DNA from 3 places in the Paenibacillus macerans genome. Region 3 is predicted to be linked to each of the others. Evidence: predicted binding sites of a transcription regulator. Region 3 holds the regulator's gene; each other region holds the start of a gene.
The links. The regulator NrdR, encoded in region 3, represses ribonucleotide reductase genes. The targets are predictions, from matches to a motif close to AACACNATATATNGTGTT.
Positions count from the first base shown of each region.

Region 1 (10,042 bases), on a different contig from region 3:
CACATCGGATAACATCGGCCCGATGAACCTGCTGAACATCCGCCGCTTAGCCTATGGTGTGCGCGAGATGGAGGATTTGCGGGAGCCTGTGCCGATGTGTGCGGCAAAACAGGTGACGGCTGAGGCAGCGGCGGCATCGGCAGCACCGGCGGCGCCGGCAGCAATGAATGAGGCCCAACTGGAAGCGATCGTACAGCAGCTGCTGCGGCAACTAATGGGATAAGGGAGGAATCACAGCATGCATCTGGCTACAGTCATCGGCAAGGTCGTCTCTACCCAGAAATGTGAGAAGCTGATCGGCGCCAAGCTGCTTATGATCAAATCAGTGGACGAGAAGCGCAGAATGACCGGTGATGATGTGTTCGTTGCCATTGATATGGTTGGCGCGGGAATCGGTGACCTGGTGCTGATTGACTGGGGCAGTTCCATGTATGAGGACATCCGCTTATCCGCAGATATGTCCATTGTCGGAATTGTGGACGATTTGCAGACCGACGAATGACGTGGAACGGAGGCAGAGGAATGAAGCGTTTTTGTGTAAAGACGGAGGTCTATTTTGATTCAGGCGCGCTTGAATATTTAACACTGCTCGATAACCGCCGGGCACTGGTCATTACCGATCCTTTTATGGTGCAGGCCGGGTTCGCGGATACATTAATTCATATTCTGAAAACCAGTGTGGAGGATTACCGGCTCTTCACCGGCGTACAGCCTGATCCGCCTGTTGAGGCGGTGGCCGCCGGAGTGAAGGAGTACCTGGCTTTCCGTCCCGATCTGATCATTGCCCTGGGCGGAGGATCTACCATTGACGCGGCAAAAAGCATTCTGCTGTTTGCCCGCCAGCATGCCGGTAATGCGGATGACGGCGGCAAGCCGCTGTTCATCGCCATTCCGACGACAAGCGGCACCGGATCGGAAGTGACCTCCTATTCGGTCATGACGCTGGGCGACACGAAGATTCCGCTCGTCTCACAGGACATCATCCCGGATGTGGCGATCCTGGACGCCGCCTTTCTGAGAACCGTGCCGCCGCAGATTACCGCCGATACCGCCATTGATGCGCTAACGCATGCCATCGAAGCTTATGTGTCGAGCGAGCATTCCGATTATACGGATGCGCTTTGCGAGAAGACCGTCGAGCTGATCTTTGACTATCTGCTGCGCGCCTATCACAGCGGCGACGATCTGGAGGCGCGGGAGCGCCTGCACAATGCCTCCTGTCTGGCAGGCATGGCGTTTACGAACGCGGCGCTGGGCATTACCCACAGCATGGCACATACGCTGGGCGGGCATTTTCATCTGCCGCATGGACGGGCGAACGCCGTGCTGCTGCCCCACATTATCGAATACAACGCTGACCTGGAGAGCGGCGGTGAGAGCCGGGCGGCGACGCGTTATTGCAAGCTGGCCCGTCGCCTGCATCTTCCGGCGTCAACGGTGGCGGAGGGCGTGGCCAGCCTCGTTTCGGCGGTGCGGGCGCTGCAGAAGCTCACCGGCACACCGGCATCGCTGGAGGCGGCCGGCATCGACCGGGAGGCTTATGAAGCACTGCTGTCCGCGATGAGCCAGGCGGCGCTGAAGGACAAATGCACCGCGGCCAATCCGCGCGAGGTCAATGTTCAGCAACTGGAGCAGCTGTTTCGTAAAGTGTATTAGCGCTTAGTAAAGCGAGTTTTACCGAAGTCTGTTCAATGAGAGTTTTACCATAGTGATGCTAAGAAGTGATGCTAACAAAACTTGCAGGAGAGTGAGCCATGAAAAAGACGCTGCTCGGCGAATGCCTCGCGGAGTTCATTGGAACATTCATCTTTCTATTTATCGGCCTCGCGGCTGTGGTCTCGCTGGTTGCTGGGGGTTCGGACATCACCTGGGCGGAACTGACGCTAACCTGGGGGTTCGCGGTCATGCTCGGTGTTTATATTGCCGGTCATATCTCGGGTGCGCACCTCAATCCGGCGGTAACGATCAGTCTGGCCGTCTGGAGCGGATTTCGGCGCAGCAAAGTGATTCCTTATATTGCTGCGCAGATCCTCGGCGCATTTGCCGGGGCAGCAACTGTGTATGCGATCTACCGCAATATGATCCTTGCTTATGAGCAGGGGGCGGGGATTGTTCGTAGTACGGCCGGCGGCCGGGCCACGGCCAGTATGTTCAGTACCTTCCCGCAAAGCGGGCTGTCCCTGCTGCAAGCCGGTCTGATCGAACTCATCATTACTGCCGTTCTTATGCTGGTGATCCTGGCCGTAACCGACGGCCGCAATGGCGCCGCACCCCGGGCGGGACTGGCCGCTGTGTCCATCGGGCTGACTGTGGCCGTTCTGGGTATCGGCTTCGGGCGCCTCACCGGCTTCGCGATGAACCCGGCGCGTGACCTGGGTCCGCGCTTGTTGCTGCTGCTCTCCGGCTGGGGAACGAACGCCCTCGGTCCGAATCTTTACGGACTGATCGTGCCGGTATTTGGCCCGATTGCGGGCGCACTGGCCGGCGGCGCGGTGTATCATAAGCTGATCGCGCCCTTTTATCCGGCGATGCCGGCCGTGGTGCTGTCAGCGAAGGATCAGGACCAGCCGGCATCCTAACCGGGTGTTTCATGAACAGCTTATCAAGCATTATGAAAGCAAACTGAAGGGGGAAGCTATACGATGACAAAAGTGTATGATATGCCCAAATCAGCACCAGTGACCGGCCGGATCGGCCATCTGATCGACAACCTGATGTCCGGCACGCCGGAGATCGAAGCCGAAAGAGCGGTCCTGATTACGGAATCTTTTAAGCAAACCGAGCACCTTCCGATGATTATCCGCCGCGCCAAAGCGCTGGAGCATATTTTGCGGAACATGACGCTGGTGATCCGGGACAAAGAGCTGATCGTGGGCAATTTGACCGTCAAACCAAGAGGCTGCCAGATCTTTCCCGAATTTTCGAACCGTTGGCTGCTGAGCGAATTCGACACGGTGGCCCGCAGAACGGGCGACGTGTTTACGATCTCGGATGATACGGTCGGCAAGCTGAAGCAATCCTTTGAATATTGGAACGGCCGCACGGTGCAGGAGCTGGCAACCTCCTTCATGTCTCCCGAAGCGCTGACGGCGCTGGATGCGGAAGTTTTTACGGTAGGCAATTATTATAATAACGGCGTTGGCCATATTTCTGTGGATTATGGAAAGGTGCTGTCCAAGGGCTTCAAGGGCATCATCGAGGAGGCGCAGCAGGCCAAAGCGGAGGCGGACCGTTCGTTGCCGGATTATATCAAAAAAGAACAGTTTCTGAACGCGGTGATCATCTCGGCGGAAGCGGCCATCCAGTTCGGTAAACGGTTCGCGGAGCTGGCCAAGAATCAGGCCGCAGCCTGCAGCGACGGTGTCCGCCAGCGGGAACTGCTGCAGATTGCCCGCAATTGTGAGCGGGTTCCGGCGAATCCGGCATCCAGCTTCAGCGAAGCGGTACAGTGCTTCTGGTTCGTGCACATGCTGATCCAGGTGGAATCCAACGGGCACTCCGTGTCTCCGATGCGTTTTGACCAATACATGTATCCGTATTACAAACAGGATATCGAGCGCGGTACCCTTCGCCATGAAGAAGCCCAGGAACTGCTGGACTGCCTGTGGGTGAAGCTGAACGAGGTTAACAAAATCCGCGACGAAGCCTCAAGCAAAGCTTTTGGCGGATACCCGATGTTTCAGAATCTGGTGGTCGGCGGTCAGAATGAGGAGGGGCTGGACGCCACCAACGAGCTGTCCTTCGCCTGCTTGGAGGCGACGGCCCATGTGAAGCTGCCGCAGCCTTCCGTCTCGATCCGCGTCTGGAACCGCACACCGGATGAACTGCTGCTGAAGGCAGCGGAGGTAAGCCGTCTGGGGCTTGGACTCCCGGCTTATTACAACGATGAGGTCATCATCCCCGCGCTGGTCAGCCGTTCCGTAAGTCTGGCGGATGCGCGCGACTACGGCATTATCGGCTGCGTCGAGCCGCAAAAGGGCGGAAAAACCGAAGGCTGGCATGACGCCGCATTTTTCAATCTGCCGAAGGTGATGGAGTTTGTCATCGGCAACGGTACCGTCAATGGCAAAAAAGCCGGGATCACCACCGGAGACTTCACCTCCTTCACCTCCCTGGATGAGATTATGGAGGCTTACCGCAAGCAGATGGAACATTTCGTCAATCTATTGGCTCAAGCGGATAATGCGGTGGATTATGCTCATGCGGAAAGAGCGCCGCTGCCGTTCCTGTCCTCCATGGTGTATGACTGCATCGGCAGAGGCAAATCGCTGCAGGAAGGCGGCGCCTTCTATAACTTCACCGGACCGCAGGGCGTAGGTATTGCCAATGTAGCGGATGCCATGTACGCCATCCAGAAGGTGGTTTTCGAAGAGCGCAAAACAACGTTGTCGGAGCTGCAGGCAGCGCTTGAACGCAATTTTGGCCTGGCCCGGCCGGCTGCTGCTACAGCCCCCGCTCCCGTCTCGCCGGATACGTTAACCCAGGAGCATATTATTGAATTGATCAAAAAGTTCCTCCTGGAAGGCAACCAAATATCGTTAGCCCAGTTGGGCGCGCAAGCGGATGTAAAGGTGGATCTCGGCAACAGCCGGAGCCAGGGCCAAGGCAATGACGCCCGCCTGCGCGAGTGGCTGATCGCCGCGCCGAAATACGGCAACGACATTGAGGAGGTCGATGAATTGGCCCGCCAGGTAGGACTTGTCTACTGCCGTGAAGTGCAGAAGCATGTCAATCCGCGCGGCGGCACCTTCCAGCCCGGACTGTATCCGGCCTCGGCCAATGTGCCGCTGGGAGCCGCTACCGGTGCAACGGCGGACGGACGGCTGGCGGGCGAACCGCTGGCCGATGGCGTATCGCCGGTATCCGGCCGGGATACCAGCGGACCTACGGCTTCGGCCAACTCGGTCGCGAAGTTGGATCATCACATCGCCTCCAACGGTACGCTGTTCAATCAGAAGTTCCATCCGTCCGCGCTGAGCGGACCGGCGGGACTGGAGAAGCTGGCGGCGTTGGTCAGAGGATTTTTTGACCAGAAGGGGATGCATGTGCAGTTTAATGTGATCAGCCGCGATACACTGCTGGAGGCTCAGCGCAACCCCGAGAAATACAAGAACCTCGTCGTCCGTGTGGCTGGCTACAGCGCCCATTTCACCACACTCGACAAGAAACTGCAGGATGACATTATTAACCGGACGGAGCAGACGATGTAACTATATAGATCAGGAGGCCCACCATGAATGAAGTCATTTGGGAAGCCAGGGGGATGGTCAGCGAAATTCAGCGCTTCTCGCTCCATGACGGTCCAGGTATCCGCACAATCGTATTTCTGAAGGGCTGCCCGCTGCGCTGCAGCTGGTGCAGCAATCCCGAAACCCAGGCTCCCGGCAGCCAGCTGATGGTTCAGGAGGACAACTGCGTCAGCTGCGGACGCTGCGCCAATGTCTGTCCAGCGGGGGCCATCAGCTATCAGCCGAAGGTGACGGTTAACCGCCTAAGCTGCGTATCCTGCGGACTTTGCAGCGCCGAATGCGGCAGCGGGGCGCTGACTATGAACGGCAAAGAGATGAGCACCTCTGAGATTGTGTCCATTCTGCGCAAGGACGAGGCTTATTACCGGCGTTCCGGCGGGGGGATTACCCTCTCCGGCGGTGAACCGCTTTATCAGAGCGACTTCGTTCTGAACCTCCTTCGCGCCTGCAAGGATCAAGGCTGGAACACAGCGATTGAAACCACGGCCTTCTGTAATCCGGCCGTGCTGGATAACGTGCTGCCGCTGCTCGATACGGTTTTGCTGGACATCAAGCACATGGAGGACAGCAAACACTATGAATATGTGCAGCAGTCCAACTCGCTGATTCTGGAGAACGCCCGGCGGATTGCCGGGCAGGGGGCGCAGATGATCATTCGCGTTCCCGTCGTTCCGGGCTTCAACGACACCATCCATGAGATCGCCGCCATCGCCTCGTTCGCCGCGGAACTGCCGGGGGTGCGGGAACTGCATCTGCTGCCTTTTCACCGGCTGGGCGAGAATAAATACACCTATCTGGGTACGGAATACCATATGAAGCATCAGACGCCACCTCCAAGCGACGAGATGGAGAGCCTGCGCCATGTGGCGGAAGGTTATGGCTTGCGCTGCCAAATCGGAGGTTGAATTAAAAAAGAAGTACGTATGAAAGGAAGAGCCGTTTATGAAGGTGCTGGTCATTAACAGCGGCAGCTCGTCCTTGAAATATCAGCTGTTTGATATGAAGGATGAATCGGTGCTTGCGAAGGGAATTATTGAAGAGATTGGAACGGAGCAGGCGATTCATCGTCAGGATAATACACCGCCGCTGCCTCCGCAGACCGGTCTGCGGATCCTGGAGCATAAGGAGTCCATCACCCATATGCTTGCGGCGCTGATGGATCCGGGCAACGGGTGCATCGCCTCGGTGCGGGAAATCGCGGCAGTAGGGCACCGGATTGCCCATGGCGGCGAATTCTTTTCGGATTCGGCACTGGTGGACAATGAGGTGCTGCAGGCGGTAAGGCGCAATATCGAGCTGGCGCCGCTGCACAATCCGGCCAATCTGAAGGGGATCGAAGCGTTCCGCCAGCTGCTGGGCGAGGAGACGCCGATGGTGTGCGTGTTCGATACCGCTTTTCACCAGACGATGCCGCAGGAGAGCTACATGTATCCACTGCCAAGAGTCTTGTATGACCGCCATAAAATCAGAAGATACGGGTTCCACGGAACCTCGCATAAATATGTCAGCTTGCGCCTTGGCGAAATTACCGGCCGACCCCTCCAGGGAACCCGTGTAATCTCCTGCCATATCGGCAACGGAGCCAGCATTACCGCCATTCGGGACGGGAAGTCTGTAGATACCAGTATGGGCATGACCCCGCTGGAAGGCCTGATGATGGGAACCCGCTGCGGCGATATCGACCCGGCGATCATTCCCTTTGTGATGGCCAAAGAGAATCTGGGTCTTGGCGAGATCAACTCGCTGCTGAACAAGCATAGCGGGCTGGCCGGCGTCTCCGGCCAGGGCTCCGATTTGCGCGAGATCATCCGCTGCGCCGATGAAGGCCATGAGGGAGCCAGGCTGGCGCTGAATATGTATGTACAGCGCATTCGCAAATACATCGGCTCCTACTGCGCCGTGCTGAACGGTCTGGATACGCTGATCTTTACCGGCGGGGTCGGCGAGAATTCCGATTATATTCGCGCCAAGGTGTGCGAGAGTCTGACCTATCTGGGGCTGGAGCTGGACCCGGAACTGAACCGGTCCCGCTCGCCCGGCGAGCGCAAGATCAGCACCCCCGCCTCCCGTGTGGCGGTGCATATCATCCCCACCAACGAAGAGCTGATGATTGCCCGTGATACACAGCGGCTCGTCCAACAGCGTGCTGCTTCTGCGGCCGTGCACCGGTCTGTCCCAATGTGATGCGGCCATTGTCAAAAAACCTTGTCATAACGGTTGTTTGCCGGTATGACAAGGTTTTTTGCACGCCTAGTAAATGATCCAGAAAAAACGTGATAAATCTACGGGTCGGGTGGAGGTACTATCCAAAAAAATAGCGGAACTTTATGGTCTTATTTTCCGAATGGAGCCTGTTCGTCCTGATTAGCGGAATTTTTTGGCCCTATTGTTCAATGGGTGCTGCGAAAGGCGGCCATTCCCCTGTGATTTGAGAAAATAGCGCCATAATTTTCCTTTATTTCTCTCCGAAATGGGATTTCGCCGAAATAGAGCCATTTTTTTCCCTTATGTTTCCGGCTGAGTTTTTTAGCAAGCTAACTTTTGCAGTTCAAGAGAAGCCGCCACCATGCTCCATTATTTCAGGAACAGCCTACTAGCCAAGCCAGGGCTCAACTGCCGAACTCTTAATTAAACCGCAAAAGGGAAAGCAAAACAAAGTAGTTTCCACGCACAGCAATCTATCTTTTTTTGATAGAAAAATTTTTAAAAAATTTTTATCAACAGCTTGTCCCCCAGCGGGCCCTGGTATGATGCGGGATTGCATCGATTTTCCACATTATCCACAGGGGATTTGGGTGCGGTTTGGGACGTTTACCAGGTTGACAACACAATATATAGGTATTAAATTAAACAAGTACACCAATATGTTGTTGTGAAGCGAATTTTGGTGTTTATCTCATTATATCAAATACTTACCGGGTAATAGAAGAAAAGTGGGGGAGTAACAATGCTGATTGCCTATGATTCCAAAACCGGAAACGTGAAACGGTTCATCCAGAAGCTCGATTTGCCCGCCGTGCAAATTGACGAGAATATGACGCTGGAGGAGCCGTTTGTGCTGATTACATATACGACGGGGTTTGGACAGGTGCCGGCAAAGGTCTCCGCTTTTCTCGAGCATAACCATCAGCGGCTGCTCGGTGTAGCGGCCAGCGGAAACCGCAACTGGGGCGAGCGTTTTGCCCTGAGCGCCGATTTGATCGCCCAGCGCTACCATGTTCCCGTGGTGGCCAAATTCGAGCTGTCGGGCACGAAACAGGATGCGGAAAGATTTAAGCAGGAGGTGAGCCGGGTTGCGGCATATTGAACTGAACAACATGTTGATGAAGCGGGACGAGAGCGGGTTCTTCCAACTGGAGAAGGACCGGGAAGCCGTCGCCGAATTTATGCAAGAAGTCGAACGCAAAAGCGTGACCTTTTCGAGTACGACCGATAAAGTGCGGTACATGATCGAAAACGATTATTACGAGAACGTGTACGAGCAGTATACGGAAGCCGAGGTCGAACGCGTATATGCCATTACCCACGGCTATCATTTTGAGTTTCCGTCTTATATGGCGGCGTCGAAGTTTTATACCGACTACGCGCTGAAGACGAACGATAAATCCAAGTATCTGGAGCATTACCCGGACCGGGTAGCGGCGGTGGCGCTGCACCTCGGCCGCGGCAACGCGGAGACCGCCAGCCTGCTGGCCCGTTCCATGATGGAGCAGCGGCTGCAGCCGGCGACGCCGACGTTCCTGAACGCGGGCAAAAGCCGGCGCGGCGAGATGGTGTCCTGTTTCCTACTGGAAATGGACGACTCGCTGAACTCGATCAACTACGTGCTGAACACCTGCATGCAGCTGTCCAAAATCGGCGGCGGCGTAGCGGTAAACCTGTCGAAGCTGCGCGGACGCGGCGAGCCGATCAAAGGCGTGGAAGGCGCGGCCAAAGGGATCATGCCGGTGCTGAAGCTGATGGAGGACGCTTTTTCCTATGCCGACCAGATGGGTCAGCGCAAAGGATCGGGCGCGGGGTACTACAACATTTTCGGCTGGGACGTTGCGGAATTTTTGGACAGCAAAAAAATCAACGCCGACGAACGGATTCGCTTGAAAACCTTGTCGATCGGGCTGATCGTGCCGAACCGTTTTTATCAACTGGCCAAGGACAACGAACCGCTTTACGTGTTCGGTCCTTACAGTGTATATAAAGCTTACGGCACTCATTTGGACGACATGGACCTGGACGTGATGTACGACAAGCTGCTCGCCGACGAGCGGGTTAAGAAAAGAAAGCTGATGAGCGCGCGCGACATGCTGACCAAGATCGCCACGGTCCAGCTGGAATCCGGTTACCCGTACATCATGAACAAGAGCAACGCCAACAACCAGCATGCGCTGAACAAGGTCGGGAAGATCAAAATGTCCAACCTGTGCACGGAGATCTTCCAGCTGCAGGAGACGTCGGAAATCGCCGATTACGGGCAAGCGGATGCGATCCGCCGCGACATCAGCTGCAACCTGGCTTCCCTGAACATCGTGAACGTGATGGAGCGGAAGATGGTTCGCGAATCCGTGCACGAAGGCATGGTGGCGCTCACGTCCGTCAGCGACATGACGCATATTTCCAACGCTCCCGGCGTTGCCAAAGCGAACCGGGAAATGCATTCCGTCGGGCTCGGCGTGATGAATCTGCATGGATTTTTCGCCAAAAACAAAATCGCCTACGAAAGCGAAGAGGCGCGCGATTTTGCCCGTACGTTCTTTATGATGATGAACTATTATTCCCTGGAAAAGAGCATGGAGATC
Region 1 covers NZ_UGSI01000002.1:1,373,503-1,383,544, forward strand. The annotation lists gene DYE26_RS29395 (acetaldehyde dehydrogenase (acetylating)) at 1-223, shown strand, start outside; gene DYE26_RS29400 (EutN/CcmL family microcompartment protein) at 239-502, shown strand; gene DYE26_RS29405 (1-propanol dehydrogenase PduQ) at 523-1,656, shown strand; gene DYE26_RS29410 (MIP/aquaporin family protein) at 1,755-2,579, shown strand; gene DYE26_RS29415 (glycyl radical protein) at 2,643-5,210, shown strand; gene DYE26_RS29420 (glycyl-radical enzyme activating protein) at 5,234-6,154, shown strand; gene DYE26_RS29425 (acetate/propionate family kinase) at 6,192-7,433, shown strand; gene nrdI (class Ib ribonucleoside-diphosphate reductase assembly flavoprotein NrdI) at 8,197-8,556, shown strand; gene nrdE (class 1b ribonucleoside-diphosphate reductase subunit alpha) at 8,543-10,042, shown strand, end outside.
Region 1: a site for NrdR is predicted at 8,074-8,091, ahead of nrdI (class Ib ribonucleoside-diphosphate reductase assembly flavoprotein NrdI). Genes of this name have one in related genera too.

Region 2 (10,042 bases), 1.5 Mb from region 3:
AATTTCAATGTAAAATTTCTTTCCTGTTTACCTTCATACCGGACAATGACCGATCAAACATGTCAAGAATAAACAAGAATCTTTCTGCTTCGCGGAAAACATGATCCGCTAACAAAGGATGAATGATGCTTTTTATTCGGCACTCTTCAATTAAGTCACGTGCAGTTTTCTTAAAATCACGCAATGATTTTACTGAAATGCGATTTTCATCAACAAATTGACTCAAAAGCGGATGTGTTTGCGACTCAGGGCGCATTGAGCTTAAATCGATAGCCTGATACATCAGCATGTCGAATTCGTGGCTAAACTCTCTTGCTTGCTCTACCAGTTTTCTTTCAGACGGATCAAGCAAATGACCTATAAACTTTGCGTGGTCGGCCATAATTTTCAGAAAAAATACATTCTCATCAATAATCGCATCAGCTAACGGTTCAAGCCTTCCGTTATTAAGCTCATCTAATCGGTTACTGAAATATCTTGCTTCCCGGCTAACATGATCTACAAGCAGAGGAAAGTTGTTGCCTCCGGGAAGTTTGCACCGTAATATCAGCCCGAGTACTTTCCTCTTAAACGCCCAAATGTGTGTGGCTGCATTGTGAACTTCTGAGTTGAACTGTCTGATGGTTTGGGGATCAGTATTTTCTGGATATGCATGAGCCCTTCTTTCGATATCCTCAAAGATCGCCTGGAATTGATTGGCCTCATCAATTAATTGAGTGTCCTCGCACCTAAAACCTAAGCGAAGGAAGAAGGAATGTTCCTTCATAATGCGTGACCAAAAACGTATCTCATCTAATGAACGTATAACAAAAGGATCCGACATCAATATCACTCCATTCAGAATCCGGTTATAATACATTGGCTTAATAACAGATTTTATGGGATTGGCTTGTTCCAATATGATATCGGCATAAAAAAATGTGGACTTTTTTTCTAACAAATCAAGATTTACAAAACTTAGTTAAATAAAGAACAAGGTGATATTATCAATAGGGTAAAAAATTGGGCAGTTATAGCACTAGTTTTCTGGGGAGTATTTCAAATTTTTATTATATACCAAAAAATTAATGTTCGGACAAATCAATATACCGTCACCTTATGAAAATATTGTTCAGCCAATAGGCCTGGTCATAATTATTCTACTCTCAATCATTTTTGCAATACTTTTGGTCAAAGGAAATAATAAACAATAACAAAAAAGAGTGGGGCTATATCGATATCCAGCCCACTCTTCTTTTGTACGTTCAACTACAGATCCATTTCTCTGTTTCACTATTTTGTGTCGAAAATTGATGGGCTCCACAATCGATTACGCCCTTTTGGTTGAGGCTGCCCCGTTATGCGGCTATCCGAAAACTAAGTGCACTTTCAAACAACATAGGGACAGGGAAATGGCTTTATCCGGACTAGGAGACCCCCTGTAATCTCGGCTGGGTTCTGTCGAATTGTCAAAGCGGCTGCATAACACTACTTCCTCGGCTTGACCTGAACGCGCAGCTCGTCCTCCGGCTGATTGGTCGTATAGTTATAAATGTAAATGTCCTGCTCGGTTTTGTTAAAGTTCTCGTACACGTCTATATTCTCATTACCCTCGTCCCCAAGCATGCGGATGAGCGCAGATTTCCCGTAATTTCGCTCCCCGCCGTCGAGATAATAGGTTTGATTCACCCCGCCAAAGGCCGGATCGCTGCTCCGGGATTCTACATACAAATTGCCGTCCTTCATATAATAGGTCCATGTGATCGGATACCCCGCGATGCTGGAGCTCGCGGTTTGCCGCTTCGTCGAGATGCCGGTTAGCCGGATCGGCTGGTTATCGCCCTTGTGCTCGTCGACACGGTGTTTCGCAATCAGTGTTATCGGCTCATTGGCCAACGCTTCCGGTGTAAGGCCGGCCATTTCGAACCGCAGTTCGGTTTGGGCCGGTTCATTGGAAACGGGCCAGAGTCCGCCCTCGAGAAGCTTGCCCCCAACATCCAGCTGATATTCCGTATAAGGCACCCCCGCGTATTTCTCTTCATGGGTCAACACAAGCCGAACCTGGGTTGGTGTAACGATCATTTCAGCGATTTTTGTTCCTCCCGGCACCTCCTTGAGCGGAATGTTCAGCTGGTCCTTAAACGAGCTGCGTTCCAGTTGCTTCTTTGAGAGGGCGGTATGGAGACTCCAGGTTCCAGCGGCCGTTCCCAGCGTACGGTCATATTTGAGCTGGAACGAGGTTCCTTCGGCCCGTAAGTCAGCTGCCGAATATATCTGCTGGTTCGAATATTCGTCAGAGGCTTCAGGTGTTCCGAATACGGAGGGCTTAGATTCCCGGATTCGCTCGCCTTTAGCGTTGACGGCTTCAATACGAACCCAGCTGTTATTCTGAAGCCACGAGTCGGTGAAGGAAATAACGGACTTCAGCAGCACCTGCCCCTCGGCTTGCTCGAAGGATTGCAGCGTAACGGTGCCGATACCGTCCTTCTGGATGGTGAATGTCTGGGTCTCCGCACGGTCGGGACGAAAATCGATGGCTTGGCTGCCGTCTCCGACGAAGCGGATGTTTTCCACGAAAAACTCCACATCGGCTTGAGGCTCATTGAGCACCCAATCCGTTTCGAAATACCCTTGATATACCTTAAGCTCCTCATTCCAATGATAGCTGTGGTTCCCCTCAATCACCCGGCCGTCGCCATCGCGAAGTCCGATATTCTCAAAGCTGATAGTCTCCCCTTTCCGGGCCGGACCGGGATCGAGGCTGTACAGAAGGAATGTCCGGTTCTCATCGGTAAAAGCGGTATGCAGCGTAAACGTTATGCCGTCCTGGGTGACCGACTGTTCGATCGTTTGGCCAAGGCCCTGTTCCAGGGCCGTCTGAATCCCGGCTCTGTAAGATAGAAGGTTCGACCAGTCGTACGTAACCGCTGCATATACTGGTGTAGCTATAAGGGCAACGGACAACGAGACGGCGATGGCGGTCCGTTTCCGGCTGCGTGGACGCGGAATTGCCGCTTCCCCGCCGGCGGCTATCCGCAGCTCGTCTTGGCGGATGCTGCTCCACATCCGCTCGAAATCCGGATAAGGCATCGTGTCCGCGTGTTTCATTTGTTTTTTTAACTGGCTTTCAATACGTTCCAATTCGTTCCTCTCCCTTCAACCATATGGGGTCGTTTTGTTCCAGTTTCTTGCGCATCATTTTCAACGCTTTATGAAGCCTTGATTTTACGGTTCCTTGCGGAATGCGCAGGGTTTCGGCGATTTCTGACATCGACAGTTCTCCGATATAGCGGAGGGTCACAACCGCCAGCAGCTTATCGGGCAACTGCTTCAGCAGCCTCTCCCATTCGGCGGAGGCCTCCTTCTCGAGCACGACCGCGTCCACAGGTTTAACCGCTGCTGCGACGGCGTGCTCATGCAGCCGCTGCACCTCGGATTGCTTCTCCCGCTTCGTCCGGTTTTTTCGGAGCAGGTTCAGACAGTGATTCATGGTAATGCGCATAATCCAGGCCCGCACATGCTCGATCCGCTGCCAGTCCTGCCGAAACACGGTGACGAAGACGTCATGGCATATATCCTCCGCGTCCTGCGCGTTCCGGAGCATATAGTAGCAGGTTCGGTAGACGTCTTTGTTGTAGCGATCAAACAGCTCGCGTTCCGTCAATTGCTGCACTCCTTTCTTTGCGTTATGTCTTATAAACAGATGACCCTTGAAAAGGGTTCATTTTTTTTAAAAACTATTCAATTAAGAACGAAAAGAATATTCAACTACTCTACAATAACAAAAGAACACCCGTCCCGCTCAATAGTGGGGCAAGTGTTCTTCCTGGTTTGGATGAGGTGTGTTAATCGCAAATCTGGCTATTCCTGACAGGACACTCTAAGGCTAACGATGATCTATCCGTTTGTACTAAGCGTGAGCAAGCGTTTTAGATTGTCATCAATAAATTGATTGTCGGCACTGTTGATTCCGCGACCGGCAAAATGCCCCCAAATCGACTTAATAGGGTTAAAAACAGCATTAGGCATAAGTTTAGCCTCGTATTCGTTATCGTCCGCCGTGCAGAAGAGGTCCGTGCTCCCCGGCATGACGCAGGCAAGCGCCTTAATGCTTCCCAGCGCCTCATCGAAATCTCCGTTATAGGAGGGGGTTGCACTAATATCTGCATGTTGGCCTGTCCATAACATAGCCAGGACATTGTGCGGATCCATCTTCATAAAGCTATTTTCCCAGACGCCAGCCACAAAATCCGCCAATGAGTCAAATCCCAGTTCACGATAAAGTTCCTCTCTGTAAAAGGCCTGCGATAAGCCCCAGCCCGCATAGACACGGCCAACGGCGCGCATGTCTGCGGTTGTCAACTGGTTTAGCTTGCTTGAATCGAAGCGGGCGGCAGCCATGAGCGCAGCTTTCATTCCGTCCAAGACCAAAAACGTTTGTGGCCAAGTCTTGGCAACTCCGGCGAAAGGCGCGATTCGTTCCACCATGTCCGGATAACTTGCCCCCCATTGGAATGCTTGAATGCCTCCCATTGACCAGCCAACGACGAGAGCGATCTTTTGAATCCCGAATTTTTCGGTCACCAGCCGATGCTGGAATTTAACGTTGTCATAGATGGTTACCTGCGGAAAATTAGCCCGGTCGAAAGGGTGCGGTGTGTTACTGGGAGATGAAGATAATCCGTTACCCAGCAGATTAGGAACGATAATGAAATATTCCCGCGGATTTAATGCCATGCCGTTTCCAATCAACCATTCATTCTGAACATGCGTGTCGCCAAAAGCAGTTGGATAGACGATGACATTATCTTTCTTTTCATTTAATCTGCCATAGGTCTTATAAGCTAGAAAAGCGCCCGGCAACGTCACTCCTGATTGCAAGCTTACGTCACCCAATTCAAAAATCTCATAATCCATCGTATTGTTTGCTCCCTTCAAAATGAACCCATGCATTTAGATGTATTTCTTGTTGTTAGTATAGATCTGTGATACCCTCAATAAAAGTGAATAGAATTCAAAGCAGTATTCAATAATATTGAAAGTAAAAGAGGCAAATATGATGGAATTACGCCAATTGATTACGTTCCGCACGGTTGCATCAACTTTAAATTTCACTCGGGCTGCTGAAGTGCTGGGCTATGTCCCCTCCAACGTCACGATGCAAATCAAAGCATTGGAGGATGAGCTTGGTGTTCGTCTTTTTGACCGCTTGGGCAAGCAGCTCGTTCTTACAGCTGCGGGCAAACGCTTTTTAACTCATATCCAAGGCGTTCTAAACAAATTGGACGAAGCTCGCAGCGCCGTTCATGACAATGAAGTGCTAAGCGGCACCCTAACGATAAGCGCCAATGAGGTTATTTGCGCCTATCGCCTTCCAGCTGTCTTTCAACGATTTCGTTCGCAGCATCCGGGAGTTCGTTTGATCTTCCGCTCCGTTCCAAATCAAGAGCTCAAGCAAACACTCTTTGAGGGAACCGCGGATGTTGTCTTTATGTTGGACGAACCCATTCGCTCAAGCGGACTTGCCGTGGAACCGTTGGTGGAAGAAACTTTCCGCTTGTTCGCTGCTCCAGATCACCCGCTTGCCAAACGAACTGAGCTGCAGCTGGAAGATTTCCACGGAGAAGTGTTCATGACAAATGAAAAGGGTTGTCCCTATCGAACCATGTTTGACCGGTCATTTGAGAAAGAGGGCATTGATAGTATTACGTATTTAGAGTTTCAAAGCGCTGAGGCCATTAAACAATGTGCAATTTCCGGAATCGGTATTGCCTTTCTTCCTGAAATCGTAGCGGAAGCCGAAGCTGAACGGGGCAAACTTGTTGCTCTTCCATGGCAAATTCCCGACTTGCACGTGTATACGCAGATGTCATGGCATAAAGACAAGTGGCTTTCACCAATCATGTTGTCTTTCATTGCAGCAGCAAGGGAGGTTCTCGCTATAGAGGAGGGGAATAAAACTGTTTAGCCTATTCATAAAAAATCTAGCTGGCGCCGTTCGCATACCTGGATACGGCCAGCTACAGGCGATGTGCCAAGGAGAATAATTAATGAAGCTTTCCACGAAGGAAGTAAAGAAAATTGTAATAGATCAGTGCTTATTCATTTGCATCATCGATCAAACGCCTTCAAATGATTCATTAAGTTTTAAAATATATCCATCAAATACTAAAACATCGCAATTCCTAATATTGTTTTCTTGGGAAGTTAATTGGTCCACTAACTTATGTAAACCAAGTGTTTGTGCGAGACTAGTTAAATATGCAATAAACAACGGCTGGGATTATATAAAAGAGAAAAGAATAGTGAAAATTGAGCAAGGCGATTTTTTGCTCAATGAACTAAGGTTGGATTCATAATTGATTCAACTAACGGAACACTTTTACGAATCGTTAATACGGCGGGACCAAGCTCCCGCAGCTTCCGCGAGAGTTGGGAGTTGGCCTTCGTTGCGGATTGGCGTAATTTAATCAGGGGGGCGTAAGCATCTGAGTAGTAAAGTTTCTGAGCAATTTCGTAATCTGGGAATTCATGGACGACAATCATAGCCGGTTTCCAGGTGCCCTCCAGCATTTTGGGCCGATCATCGAGGGACAAGTTGCGGAAGCCTGGAACCTCCTGCAAAATCGTATCTGCCTGAGCGGCATATTGTTTAAATACTTCCTCAATGGACTGTACGCTAATAGCAATTTTCCATAGCATTCTAAAATATAACCTGCAATAATTTAACGATTAACGTTTTAAAGCAATTAAGGGTAGAAAAATGGTGGAAGTTTCGCTTTTTACGAAAAAAAGCACGTCCCCCGAAAACCTCGGAAGCCGCGCCGTGCTTTACATTATGGAGATGCTGGTGAAGGGATTCGAACCCCCGACCTACGCATTACGAATGCGTTGCTCTACCAGCTGAGCTACACCAGCAAGTTCACTTTTAGCGAACAAAAATTATTATACCGCGTTTTAAAAAAAATGCAAGCCCTAAAGTTTGGAAATTTTACGCAAACCCGTTTTGCCCGGAATTTGTGGTGCTTCCGGCGCACATTGCGTGCCGCGCAACGGCACAACCACGTGGTCCTACCACACACGTGGTGCTGCCACAACCAAGCCGCTTGCACTACAGCTTCTCCCTCACGGATTGGAGCTTCTGCTCGGACGAACTCGCTTTGTCGCGGCGGTCGTCGATCTTGATTGAGGTCGACACCCGGCCGGCGCCCGCCTGGAACGGCGCTTCATGAATCGCCCGGATCGCCGCGAATACGTCGTCCAGCGCTCCTTCAATGATCGTGCTCATCGACGTCAGCGTGAACTTAATGCCTTCCTGCTTCTCCAATACCCGTTGCAGCTCGGCAACGTAGGAGCTGAGGCTGGTGCTGCCCGTACCAATCGGAATAACCGTTACTTCCGCAATCGCCATTTCCGTTCCCCTCACTTTACTGTATTTATTCCTATATTATTTTATCAATTCCCCGCCGGCAAATACAAACAAAAAAGGGCTCAACAACATAAGGGCAAAAAATGTCGTTATTCCGCCGCTATCCCCTATTGAAAGAGAGATAAAGGCAATTTATGTCGCTATTTTCTCGGACCGTAACAAAATACCCGCAATCTGTACCGTTCATAGGGAAATAAGAACAAAAAATACCGCTAATGGGGATGAACATGCTCAGCCCCGGATAATAAGTACATAAAGTTCCGTTATTCTGAAGGCTGGCGGTCGGCCGTCCAGTAACCGATGGTTAGCCGACGAGCGGTTTGCCATCCCAGTAACCGCCGGTTTGCCAATGGTCGGTCAGTAGGTTCGCCGTTCCAATAACCGACTGTCAAGCCCCGATTTCTAGGTTGAACCACCAAAAAAATTAAAAAAATTTTTTCGTTCCCCGCTCCGCGCATCACCTGTGGGCTCCGGCGGTTTTGTCCCGGCTTCCGGCCTGTCCATGTGATGCAAGTCACACTTTAAACACAATATATTGTGCTAATCTTGTTTCAGAGAATCAAAATATAGTGTGAACCACTAAAACCTGCGAGGAACAGGCAGGATGTCCGTATGCAGCTTTTACATATGCCTTATTGGATCGACAGCCGTTGTAGTTGTAGAAGAGTCTTCATTAGGCAGCGCATTCGGGCATGTTCAACCTGGGCAGGTTGGAGATGCCTTTTTACTTAGCGTTAAATAAATTAGCTTTTGGGGAGGAGCATTTAGATTATGGCATTGCTAAACCAAACCTTCACCGGCCGGGATACCATGCTGGATGAAGTCATTCAAATGGGCGAGGAAATCATTCAAAGCCGCAACCTGGAGGTGCTGCGCGAGAACGCGAATTTGAACGGCGAAAGCTTCTCGGGGAAAATGAGCAAATTCGGCAGCGAGTACGCCAGATGGTATGCGACGCATTTCATCTTGCCCAAACGGGTGGTGCAGGCGATTCAAGACAATATCGTCTACGTGCATGATCTTGATCAATATGCGATCGGAACGACGAACTGCATTTTCATCCCGTTCGAAAAGCTGCTGCGCGAAGGCTTCAACACCGGCAACGGCAGCGTCAGACCGCCGAATTCGATCATGACCGCGATGGCGCTGGTGGCGATCATTTTCCAATCCCAGCAAAACTCCCAGTACGGCGGCGTATCGGCCAACAAGCTGGATTTCGACCTCGCTCCCTACGTGGCCAAATCGTTCGAGAAATATTTCCGCAAAGGCCTGGAATATTTCGAAGAAGGCGCCCGCGATGCCGAATTGGCCGGGAATGGGGACGTCTCGATGAGCCGCAGCGACCTGCAGGAGCGTTATCCGAAATCGTTTAAATTTGCGCTGAAGGAAACCGAAACCGAAACGCTGCAGGCGGCCGAAAGCCTGATCCACAACCTCAACACGATGTCGAGCCGGGCCGGCGGGCAAATCCCCTTCACCAGCATCAACTACGGCACCTGCACATCGCTTGAAGGGCAAATGGTGATCAACTCCCTGCTGACGGCCACGATGCGGGGGCTGGGCAGCGGGGAAACGCCGATTTTCCCGATCCAGATTTTTAAATGCAAACAAGGCGTCAACCAGAACCCGGACGAACCGAATTACGGCCTGTTCCTGAAAGCGGTGGAATGCTCGGCCAAGCGGCTGTATCCGAATTTTGCCAATCTGGACGCCCCGCTCAACCTGATGCATTACGATCCGAGCGATCCGGACACGGAATTCGCCACGATGGGCTGCCGCACCCGGGTGCTGGCCGACCGGTTCGGCCGGAACCATCTTTCCGGCAAAGGCAACCTGTCGTTCAACACGCTGAACCTGGTCAAGCTGGGCCTCGAGCACGGCATTGCGCTGGGACGGCGGACAGAGGCGGACGAGCGCGGCTTCTACCGCGAGCTGACGCATTATATGGACATCGCGCTGGAAGGGCTGCTGCACCGTTTCAAAATTCAAGCCGCTCAAAAAGCCAAAGCATCCGACTTTATGATGCGCGAAGGCGTGTGGGAAGGCGGCGAACAGCTTGGACCGGAGGACCCTGTCGGCGATTTGCTCAAGCACGGCAGCTTGTCGATCGGGTTCATCGGGCTGGCGGAATGCATGAAGGCGATGTACGGCAAGCACCACGGGGAGGATGAAGCGGTCTATCAAAAAGCGTACGAAATCATCGCCTACATGCGCGATTACTGCGACCGCCAAAGTGAAATCCACAACCTGAACATCACGTTGTTCGCCACCCCGGCGGAAGGCTTGTCCGGAAAATTCACGAAACGCGACCGCGCGGTTTACGGTCCGATTCCCGGCGTGGCGGACAGAGAGTACTACACCAATTCGTTCCACATCCCGGTGTATTACAACATCAGCGCGGCAAGAAAAATCGAGCTGGAAGCCAAGTTCCACGGGCTTTGCAACGCGGGAGCAATTTCGTACATCGAACTTAACGGCAATGCCCGGAACAATCAGGCCGCTTTTCTGAAAATCGTTCAATACGCCCTGCAGCAGCAAGTCAGCTATTTCAGCATCAACCATCCGATCGACCGCTGCTCGGCCTGCGGCTACGAAGGCATCATCGGGGCGACCTGTCCTTCCTGCGGCAGCCAT
Region 2 covers NZ_UGSI01000001.1:4,324,917-4,334,958, forward strand. The annotation lists gene DYE26_RS19405 (DUF2935 domain-containing protein) at 5-823, opposite strand; gene DYE26_RS19410 (DUF4179 domain-containing protein) at 1,468-3,120, opposite strand; gene DYE26_RS19415 (RNA polymerase sigma factor) at 3,107-3,643, opposite strand; gene DYE26_RS19420 (alpha/beta fold hydrolase) at 3,877-4,896, opposite strand; gene DYE26_RS19425 (LysR family transcriptional regulator) at 5,039-5,947, shown strand; gene DYE26_RS19435 (DUF1330 domain-containing protein) at 6,313-6,681, opposite strand; tRNA gene DYE26_RS19440 (tRNA-Thr) at 6,825-6,897, opposite strand; gene DYE26_RS19445 (MTH1187 family thiamine-binding protein) at 7,091-7,390, opposite strand; gene DYE26_RS19450 (anaerobic ribonucleoside triphosphate reductase) at 8,180-10,042, shown strand, end outside.
Region 2: a site for NrdR is predicted at 7,933-7,950, ahead of DYE26_RS19450 (anaerobic ribonucleoside triphosphate reductase). Genes of this name have one in related genera too.

Region 3 (10,042 bases):
TATGTGAACGGTCAAGGGGAGATGGGCATGTTCCAGCATGCCTTGCGCATCTACGGACGAACCGGCGAGGCTTGTCTCGAATGCGGGCATCCGGTGGAAAAAACGGTCGTAGGCGGCCGGGGAACCCATTTTTGCCCCAAATGCCAAAAGCCATACCGCCCCGGCCGCGAGCAAAGCAAAGTTAAACCCGGACGGCCCGCTTCCCGCGTAAGCGAAAACAGTGAGGTGTTGAAAGGATGAACATCGGCCTGACCGGCGGCATCGCCACCGGCAAAAGCACGGTATCCCGCATGCTGGTTCAGAGGGGAGCCGCCCTGATCGACGCGGACGTCATCGCCAGGGAAATCATGGAGCCCGGGCATCCGGTGCTGGCCGCGGTAGCGAAGCGCTTCGGACAAGCCGTACTGCACCCGGACGGGACGCTCGACCGCAAAAAGCTGGGCGAAATCGTGTTCGCGGACCCCGAGCGGCGAAAAGCGCTGGAAAGCCTGACGCATCCGGCGATTCGCGCCGAAATGAAACAGCGCCTGGACGCGCTTGAAGCCGCAGCTCCCCGCCGCCTTGTCGTCGCGGATATTCCGCTGCTGTACGAATCGGGACTGGAGCGGTTTTACGAACGGATTATGGTAGTCTACGTGCCGCGGGATCTGCAGCTGGCCAGATTGATGGAGCGGGACGGCCTAAGCCGGGATGAGGCGGAACGCAGGCTGAATGCGCAAATGGATATCGAACTGAAAAAAGAAAGGGCGGATATCTTGATTGACAACAGCCGTGGACTGGATGAGACGGAACGTCAGATTGACGAGTTTTGGCGGGATCAGGGAATGCTATGAGGTGGCTTCGCAAAAAAAGAGTGCTGCTTTTGTTATTCCTGGGGTTTATCGTTCTGATCTTTTTTAATTCCGCTTGGCTCTCGTTGTTTTATCCGATTTATTATAAAGAAGAAATTCGTTATCACGCGAAAAACAACGGCATCGATCCGTTTATCGTGGCGGCTATTATAAAAGTGGAAACCAATTACAAGCCCGGAGCCCAGTCCAAAAAGGGAGCTTTAGGGGTTATGCAAATCATGCCGGACACCGCGAATTGGGTCATTGCGAAGGCGGGCTTGCCCGATACGTCGCTCGATCAGGTGCAAAATGAGATCGGGACCAACATCGAAATCGGGACTTGGTATTTAAAGTCGCTGTCGGAGCAGTTTGACGGCAATGCGATCGCCATGATCGCCGCTTACAACGCCGGGCCGACCAATGTGAAAAACTGGATCAAAAGCGGGAAATGGGACGGCCGTCTGGAAACGTCCAAGAACATTCCGTTTGGCGAAACCCGCCATTATGTGCAACGGGTAACGCATTACTATAAACAGTATTCCGACATTTACAACGAGTTTTGATCGCTGGTACGATAATAAAGAAGCACTGACGGGCGTCAATTCGCCTGTCAATGCTTCGGGGTGATCGGCTTATCTGAATTGGCCAGCTTGGCCAGCCAGCTGTTGCTCAGCGATGGTAACCAAGCGTTTCGTAATGAAACCACCGATCGAACCGTTTTCGTAAGAAGTCAGGTTACCAGCATATCCGTCTTGTGGGAAAGAGATGCCAAGTTCCTGAGCGATTTCATATTTCATTTGATCCAATGCTCCGGAAGCTTGTCTAACCACCAGGTCGTTCGAAGAGTTATTATTTTGTGCCATGATGTTCACCTCCTTGTGGTTGGTAACAGTATTATGTGCCGGGACTATCAACTTCATTACTTTTTTTTGAAGTTATTTATTGGCATTAATGTAAATTGCATTTTTTGGAAAGGAGGGAACTTGCGTTGAAATGTCCGTATTGCGATTATTTGGGGACAAAGGTGCTGGATTCAAGGCCGGCCAACGAAAACAGGTCGATCCGCCGCCGGCGGGAATGCGAGCAATGCAGCCGGCGGTTTACGACCTTTGAAATGGTGGAAGAAATGCCGCTGATCGTCATCAAGAAGGATGGAAGCCGCGAGGAGTTCAGCCGCGAGAAAATGCTGCGCGGGTTGATCCGGGCTTGCGAGAAACGCCCCGTTTCCGTGGAGCGGCTGGAAAGCATCGTGTCCGAGGTGGAGCGGTCCGTGCGCCATTCGGCCAATGCCGAAGTGGAAAGCCGCGAGATCGGCGAACTGGTGATGGAGCAATTGTATCCCGTGGACGAAGTGGCTTATGTTCGTTTTGCTTCGGTGTACCGCCAGTTTAAAGATATCAATATGTTTATGAAGGAACTGACCGGGCTGCTGTCCAAAAATACGAGAGAACTCGAATAGCCGGATTTGAATAAACACTCCCTGTATTTAATTAAGGGAGTGTTTATTTTTGTTTGCCATTGTCGAAATTAAGGGATAACCGCCAGGTGCATTTTACACAAAGTTTACATTACGAAAACACGGGATTGATCTTCGCCGCCTATAATCAGGTTGTAAAACAAATAAGGGGGAAACCTGAGACAATGAAAAAGAGTATGCTTATGGTTTTGACTTTGGTATTAAGCTTGACCTTGGCGGCTTGCGGTCAGGGCGGCAACGCGAAAACTAACACCTCGGGTGCTGAAGGCGGTAATGGAGGTGCGACGAGCGAGGCAGCGGCAAACAATGGCGGGAACAAGGCGACTTCGGATTTGTCCGGTTCGGTCCTGTCTGTAGGTTCCTCGGCGCTTCAACCGCTGGTAGATCAAGTTTCGAAAAAATTCATGGAGCAAAATCCGAACGTATCCATTCAGGTTCAAGGCGGAGGCAGCGGCACGGGGCTGACGCAAGTTTCCGGCGGACAGGCTGACATCGGCAACTCCGACGTGTTCGCTGAAGAGAAGTTGGAAGCCGCTCAAGCTTCCGAACTGGTTGACCACCAAGTAGCGGTTGTCGCTATGGCCGCTGTAGTAAATCCGGATGTAACGGTCGACAACCTTACGAAAGATCAACTGGTGCAAATTTTTACGGGTAAAGTAACGAACTGGAAAGACCTGGGCGGCCCGGATCAAAAGATTCAAATCGTAAACCGTCCTTCGAGCTCCGGTACGCGCGCCACCTTTGAGAAATACGCGCTTGGCACGAAGACGGAAGACCTGCAAGGTTCGATCCAAGAGGATTCCTCCGGTACGGTTAAGAAGCTTGTCGGCGAAACGCCGGGAGCCATCGGTTATCTTGCGCTTTCCTACCTGGATGAAACCGTAAAAGCTGTGAAATACGAAGGCGTGGAAGCAACAGTGGACAATGTGGCTAACGGCACTTATCCGGTATGGGCTTACGAGCATATGTACACGAAGGGCGAGCCGAACGAAGTCGTTAAGGCGTTCCTGGACTATATGGTCTCCCCTGAAGTACAAGGCGATAACGGCGATGTTGTGGAACTCGGCTATATCCCGATCAGCAAAATGCAAGTTAAACGCGATGTGGACGGCAACATTACCAAGTAAATAACAGTATATACGATAACATCATATCGGCAGAGAGAAGAGGCGGACATTTCTGCCTCTTTCTGTGCTGTGTAAAGGGAGAGGTTTCATGGCTCAATCCGGCGGAAACAAAAAAGTACAGCCGCACATTATAGAGGAATGGACCGGTAAAATATTTACGTCATTTTGCATCGTGCTGCTGGTTGTGACGATATTTTCGATGGTGTATTTTGTCTCAACCAGAGGTTTAAGCACCTTTTTTCAGGACGGGATTTCGATCGGCCAAATTTTCGGAAGCACGGAGTGGAGACCGGACGGAGTTCCTCCGGTGTTCGGAGCGCTCCCATTCATTTTGGGATCGTTCAGCACTTCGATCCTTGCGGCCGTCATTGCGGCGCCGCTCAGCATCTGCGCAGCCCTGTTCATGGTCGAAATTATGCCTAAATTCGGCAAAAAATTTCTGCTGCCGGTAATCGAGCTGTTGGCCGGGATTCCTTCGGTCGTTTACGGTTTTGTCGGCCTGAGCGTGATCGTCCCGTTTTACCGGGATATTTTTCCCGGACAGGGCCTGGGCATTTTTGCGGGGGCGACGGTATTGTCGATTATGATTTTGCCTACGATTACTTCCATCGCCACGGATGCGATCACCGCTCTTCCTCCCGGATTGAAAGAAGGTTCTTATGCACTTGGGGCCACGCGGTGGCAAACGTTGTGGCGGACCGTCCTGCCGACCACGATGCCGTCGCTGCTCACCGGGGTCGTGCTGGGGATGGCCCGGGCCTTCGGGGAAGCGCTCGCCGTACAGATGGTCATCGGGAACGCGCCGCACATTCCGCGCTCGCTGTTTGAATCCACCTCCACGCTGACCAGCGTCATCACGCTCAGCATGGGCAATACGGCCATGGGAACGACGCAGAACAACGTGCTGTGGACGCTTGCCTTGATTTTGATGCTGATGACCTTCGTCTTCGTCTTTATTGTACGTGGGCTGGAAAGGAGAGCAAAGCGATGAGTGCAAAAACCGCAGATAAAATCGCCACTGCCGTCATTGTTACGCTGGCAGGCGTTATTGTGCTGATCATGGCCGGGCTGCTCGGATTTATTTTAATCCGCGGGCTCGGGCATGTCAGCTTTGATTTTCTGACCTCTCCGCCGGAAACGATCAAGGCGGGCGGGGGGATCGGTCCGCAATTGTTCAATTCCCTGTTCCTGCTTGTTCTGACGCTGATTATCACGATTCCGCTTGGACTCGGGGCGGGCATTTATATGAGCGAATATGCGAAACCGGGCAAACTGACGTCTTTTATCCGGCTGATCGTTGAGGTGCTGTCCTCTTTTCCGTCGATTGTCGTCGGCTTGTTCGGTCTGCTCGTGATCGTTAACGTGTTTGGCTTCGGCTTCTCCCTGTTCTCCGGGGCGTTGGCGTTAACCGTGTTCAACCTGCCGCTGATGGTGCGGATTACCGAACAGGGCATGGCCAGCGTGCCGCAAGCGCAGAAGGAAGCAAGTCTGGCGCTGGGCCTGTCCAAATGGAAAACGATCAAATCGATTATGCTGCCGATCGCGATGCCGGTGATCTTGACCGGGACAATTCTGGCCGCGGGCCGCGTGTTTGGCGAAGCGGCGGCGCTGCTGTTTACGGCCGGCATGAGCAGCCCGAGGCTCGATTTCGGGAACTGGAACCCGCTCAGTCCAACGTCGCCGCTGAATCCGTTTCGCCCGGCGGAGACGCTGGCCGTCCACATCTGGAAGATCAATTCCGAAGGGCTGGCTCCGGATGCTCCCGAAATCGCCGCAGGCGCTTCGGCCGTGCTTATCATCACGGTGCTTCTGTTCAACCTGCTCGCACGTTGGGTCGGCCGCCTGATGTACAAGAAATTTACGGCTACGAAATAGGAGGGCTCCGAGGTGCAAAATACCGCATTATCCACCAAAAACTTGAGCGTGTTTTACGGAGAAAAGCAGGCCGTGAAAGAAATCTCACTCGACTTCGCCTCACGGCAGGTGACGGCGTTAATCGGCCCGTCCGGCTGCGGGAAATCGACGTTCCTGCGCAGCTTGAACCGGATGAACGATTTGATTTCCGGCGCGCGGATCACCGGGGACATCTGGATCGGGGACGACAATATCAACGATCCGAAAACCGACGTCGTGCTGCTGCGGCAAAAGATCGGCATGGTATGGCAGAAGCCGAACCCGTTTCACAAATCGATTTATGAAAATATCGCTTTTGGACCGCGTTACCACGGGATTCGCGACAAGAAAAAGCTGGATCAGATCGTAGAGGAGTCGCTCATCAAAGCCGCGCTCTGGAACGAGACGAAGGACCGGCTGCACAGCTCGGCGCTCGCGTTGTCCGGCGGCCAGCAGCAGCGGCTTTGCATCGCCCGTTCGATCGCCGTTAATCCGAGCATCATTTTGATGGACGAACCGGCATCCGCGCTGGATCCGATTTCGAGCGCCAAAATCGAGGAACTGATCGCCGAATTAAAACGCGAATACTGCATTATTATCGTAACCCACAACATGCATCAGGCTGCGCGGGTATCGGAAAAAACCGCGTTTTTCCTCATGGGGGAACTGGTCGAATATGACGACACCAGCAAGATCTTTACGAATCCGTCGGAAAAACGGACGGATGATTATATTTCCGGCCGGTTTGGATAAACCGGTTGCTTTATAGGACCGAGCCAGGGGAGACTGCCTTCTCAGGCTCGGTTCTTGCCCCTTAAGATTATTAAACTCTTGATGTTCCTGCATGCTGCCTGCCTTTGCACGATTATTCCTTTCGCTCAGGGAACAGGGGATGGGGGCTAGAGCAAGGATTCCAAAAAAGAGAGAAGAAAAAACAAAAAAAGATGAGGAAAAAATGAGGCGGTGCAGGTGAGATTTTTGGCTTGATTAGGGAACGTAGGTTTGGTATAATGAAATAAATGGAATTTATGTTCGTGTATTCTTGATTCGGGGGCGAGCGGGCATGGAAGTCAATACGGAAACGGAACTTCAACCATTCAGCAGTCGTTTTAACAGCGAGCAGGCCTGCATGGAGGCGCTAATCGCGATGAAGTGGCCAAACGGCTTCGTCTGCCCGCGTTGCGCTTACACCCGGTGCAGCCGTCTGACTTCCCGGCATATCCCCTTGTTCGAGTGCGTAAAGTGCAAGCATCAAACATCGCCTTTGGTCGGTACGATTTTTGAAGGAACGCATCTGCCCTTGCTCAAGTGGTTCGAGGCCCTGGATTTATTCCTGCTTGAAGGCGGCATCTCGGCGCTGCGGCTGAGCAAGGTGATCCGGGTCACCTACAAGACCGCCTGGTCGGTGCTGCACAAAATACGTCATGCCGTGGGGGAGTTCGATGCCCGGGAGCTGCTCTCCGGAGACGTGAAGGTGAATAGCGATCAGTACGGGCGTAATCCGTCCCGGTGTCAGCTTTCGCATCCGTACGCCTCGGCGGTCGTAGCGGGCTGCACGGTCACGGAGTCGGGCGAGCCGGAACAGGTCAAGATCCGCCTGGTGCCGTATAAGCGGGGAGGCGAAAAAAGGGCAAACCGTCACGATCTAAACACGTTTATCAATGGGCATGTGGATGTCTGTACATCGGAGGTGCAGTTGTTCCGTCAGGCCTTTCGGCTGTATGCGCCCTTGCGGAAAGTGGTGAGAGAGGCGTGGGAATCGTTGAAGAGTACGTATGGAGCCTTGGGACTGAAGCATCTGCAGGCGTACCTAAACGAATACACCGGACGCCGCCGGCTGCGCCTGCAAGGAGGACGGCCCGGAGCGGAAGAAACGATGCGGCAGCAGTTACTGCAAATGTGTGTGGCGATTCCCGCGATCCCTTACCGCCGGCTGATCGCACGCCAACCGAACCAGCCTCTTGCAGCTGCGGCCTGATCGAGACGCTAGAACGGTGGGAGTTACTTGATGCAGTACAACTTAATGGGTAGGGGTTAGCATGAACAGTGCGGGCTTTGCTGCAGACGGAAGGGTTCAGGCTACAGCAAAATCACGGTCTTTTCGTTTCCTTCGCGTTTTGTCCTTGATCTCCTGTCTTGATCTCCTGTCCGGTCTGTTTTACCTCCCCTAAACCTGATTCCTTCTTCTATGCCCGTTTAAATTATCTCGAACCTATCTGCTTCTCCACCAAATATTTTTTCTCCGAGCTTGTCTTTCTCTCTGCTACCTGATCAAAGGGGATAATCGTGCAAAGTGTCCGGACAGCGAGTGTTGATCTGCCGCCCACCCCACTTCCCTATCCTCAAGCTTTCAACGCCCCTCCGCGTTTCTAGCCGAGATCGGTTTTCGACTTGACTGGCAAGGCAAGCAAGGATTATAAGGTTGAGCCAGGCACCTCTTCTGTCCGCGTATCTTAAATCTTTGAACACCTTCAGCTCAAGGACTCAAGCTGATTTTTGCTCTGCGAAAGTTGAGTTATAAAATTCCGGCGTGGTAGAGGGCGATGCGCAGGTAGAGAGGGGAGGAGAAGAGGGTTCAGGGGGCTAAGGGACACCAGAGCCGTTATTTTCGAAAAAACGGAGGTTTGTAACATATAAAACACGAAGGACGGACACAGATGATCTTATTTACTTTAAATCGGCCCGGATGCACTGGTTTTGAGCCAAGAGTCACGTGGGTCCGTTAGAGCGGCGTCTATTTTACGGATTCGAGCTTTCCCTTCCCCCGGCCCCCGGTCCAGGATGGAACCCGCCCTAGGGCCATTTTGGATTGGAAATTCTCCGCGTATACTGTTAACATAAAAAAGAATAGGGCGAATTGATGGCGGCGCCTTGAACTCATAAAAGGAGAACGATCATGAACGTGCTGGCTTGGATTGAGCGGATGTTCGAGCATTACGGTTACTTTGTACTGCTGCTCGGACTGCCGGTGGATTTTATCGCGCTGCCGTTGCCGCCGGGGCAAACGACGCTGACATATACCGGTTATTTGGCCTATAAAGGGGTACTCCAATTCGTTCCGGCTTTGCTGGCCGGTTACGCAGGATCGGTGATTGGCGTAACGATTACGTACTGGCTTGGCCGCCGGATCGGGGCGCCGCTCGTTGAGCGCTACGGCAAATGGATATTTTTGAAACCTTCCCACTTGGAGAAAACCAGGCGCATTTATGAGAAATATGGAAACAAAATGCTGTTGATCAATTTTTTTGTGCCGGGGGTCAGACAGTTTTTCGGATATTTCGTAGGCATCATTCGCATCCCTTACCGCACGTTTGCCCTCTATGCCTATACCGGGGCAGCTATATGGGTCACCGCTTTTGTAGGCATCGGATTCGTGTTCGGCGAGCAGTGGCAATACGCGATCGGGCTGGTGGAGAAATATCTGAAATATTTCTTTATGGGCCTTGGGGCTCTGCTGCTGGTGATTGTATATATGAAGTGGAGAAAATGGCGGTTGAAAGTGGCCAAGCTATCGCGAAACTCTTGAAGAGATAGTTCACACGCACTTAAAGGCGCCCTGGGCAGGTGATCCCGCGCCTTTTTTTCTTATTGATCCCTTTATGAACATTTTGAAATTGTTATGATCCTTTCGGCTTAGGGTCCTTCGCCGCCGTCCCGTCGGCTGCCTCTTCCTCGCGCAGCTTCAGCAGGGACAGCAATTCGAAAAAGTTGCCCAAGGCGGCGAATCCGGCTCCGATAATGGCCAGGTCACTAGCGGTAATTATCCCATCGTCCGTTTTTTTCGTCTTTCGTTTTCTTTTTGTCAAGCACACCACCTGCTTTGAAGTCAACTTGCTTCATCATATGCTGCAAATGAAAGCGATGGTCATGTTTAAACGAAACTGGGCGAACCGAAAACGGCGCTTGGCCCATCCGAAGTCCGAAGTCCGATATTCAAAGTTCGAAGTACGCTTCAATTTAAGACGCGGCCCCGCAAGCGAGCTGTCATTATGTCCAAAGTCGATAACATGCTATCCATTCTTTGGCTGCTCCGGTCGGGAAGGAAAATGACCGCCCGGCAGCTGGCGGACGAGTTGGAAATCCACATTCGAACCGTATACCGCTGCATTGACTCTCTATGCGCCAGCGGCGTGCCGATTACCGCCGATTCCGGACCTAACGGAGGCTATCGGATTCTCGGCGATTTTATGGAGTCGCCGTTGCTGTTTGACGCAGACGAGCAGAAAGCGCTGGTGCACGCTTCGATATTCGCCAGGGAGGCGGGATATCCGTTTTCCGCCGCGCTGGAGCGGGCGGTAGCTTGTTATGGAGTATGCGCGGGGCAAGGATTCGGCTATGGAGTGCCGCGTGTTTGATTGCTATGGCATCATCCACTGGAAAGGGACCTGGTATACGGTCGGATTTTGCCGCCTGCGCCAGGGGCTGCGCAGCTTCCGGGTAGACCGCATCGTCCGCCTGGAGCCTTCGGATCACCGGTTTGAACGGCCGGCGGATTTCTCCGCGAAAGATTTTTTGCTGGGCGGTTTGCTCCCGCCTTCGCTGCAGGAGAAGTCCCTGGTTACCGTTCGCATTGCCGGACATGACCGGATCTTAAATGAACTGCAAAACCATTGGATGTTCGGGCACACGCTGGTGCGGCGGAGTGAAGGGGAGGCGGAATTCAAAATGGATGCTTCCGCCTTGCATACCTATGTGCCGTACTATTTGCTGCCTTA
Region 3 covers NZ_UGSI01000001.1:2,819,747-2,829,788, reverse strand. The annotation lists gene mutM (DNA-formamidopyrimidine glycosylase) at 1-240, shown strand, start outside; gene coaE (dephospho-CoA kinase) at 237-833, shown strand; gene DYE26_RS12675 (lytic transglycosylase domain-containing protein) at 830-1,393, shown strand; gene DYE26_RS12670 (alpha/beta-type small acid-soluble spore protein) at 1,463-1,693, opposite strand; gene nrdR (transcriptional regulator NrdR) at 1,819-2,289, shown strand; gene DYE26_RS12660 (phosphate ABC transporter substrate-binding protein) at 2,472-3,434, shown strand; gene pstC (phosphate ABC transporter permease subunit PstC) at 3,523-4,425, shown strand; gene pstA (phosphate ABC transporter permease PstA) at 4,422-5,309, shown strand; gene pstB (phosphate ABC transporter ATP-binding protein PstB) at 5,322-6,080, shown strand; gene DYE26_RS12640 (transposase) at 6,391-7,305, shown strand; gene DYE26_RS12635 (DedA family protein) at 8,224-8,853, shown strand; gene DYE26_RS12630 (hypothetical protein) at 8,945-9,133, opposite strand; partial or broken gene DYE26_RS12625 (helix-turn-helix transcriptional regulator) at 9,317-10,042, shown strand, end outside.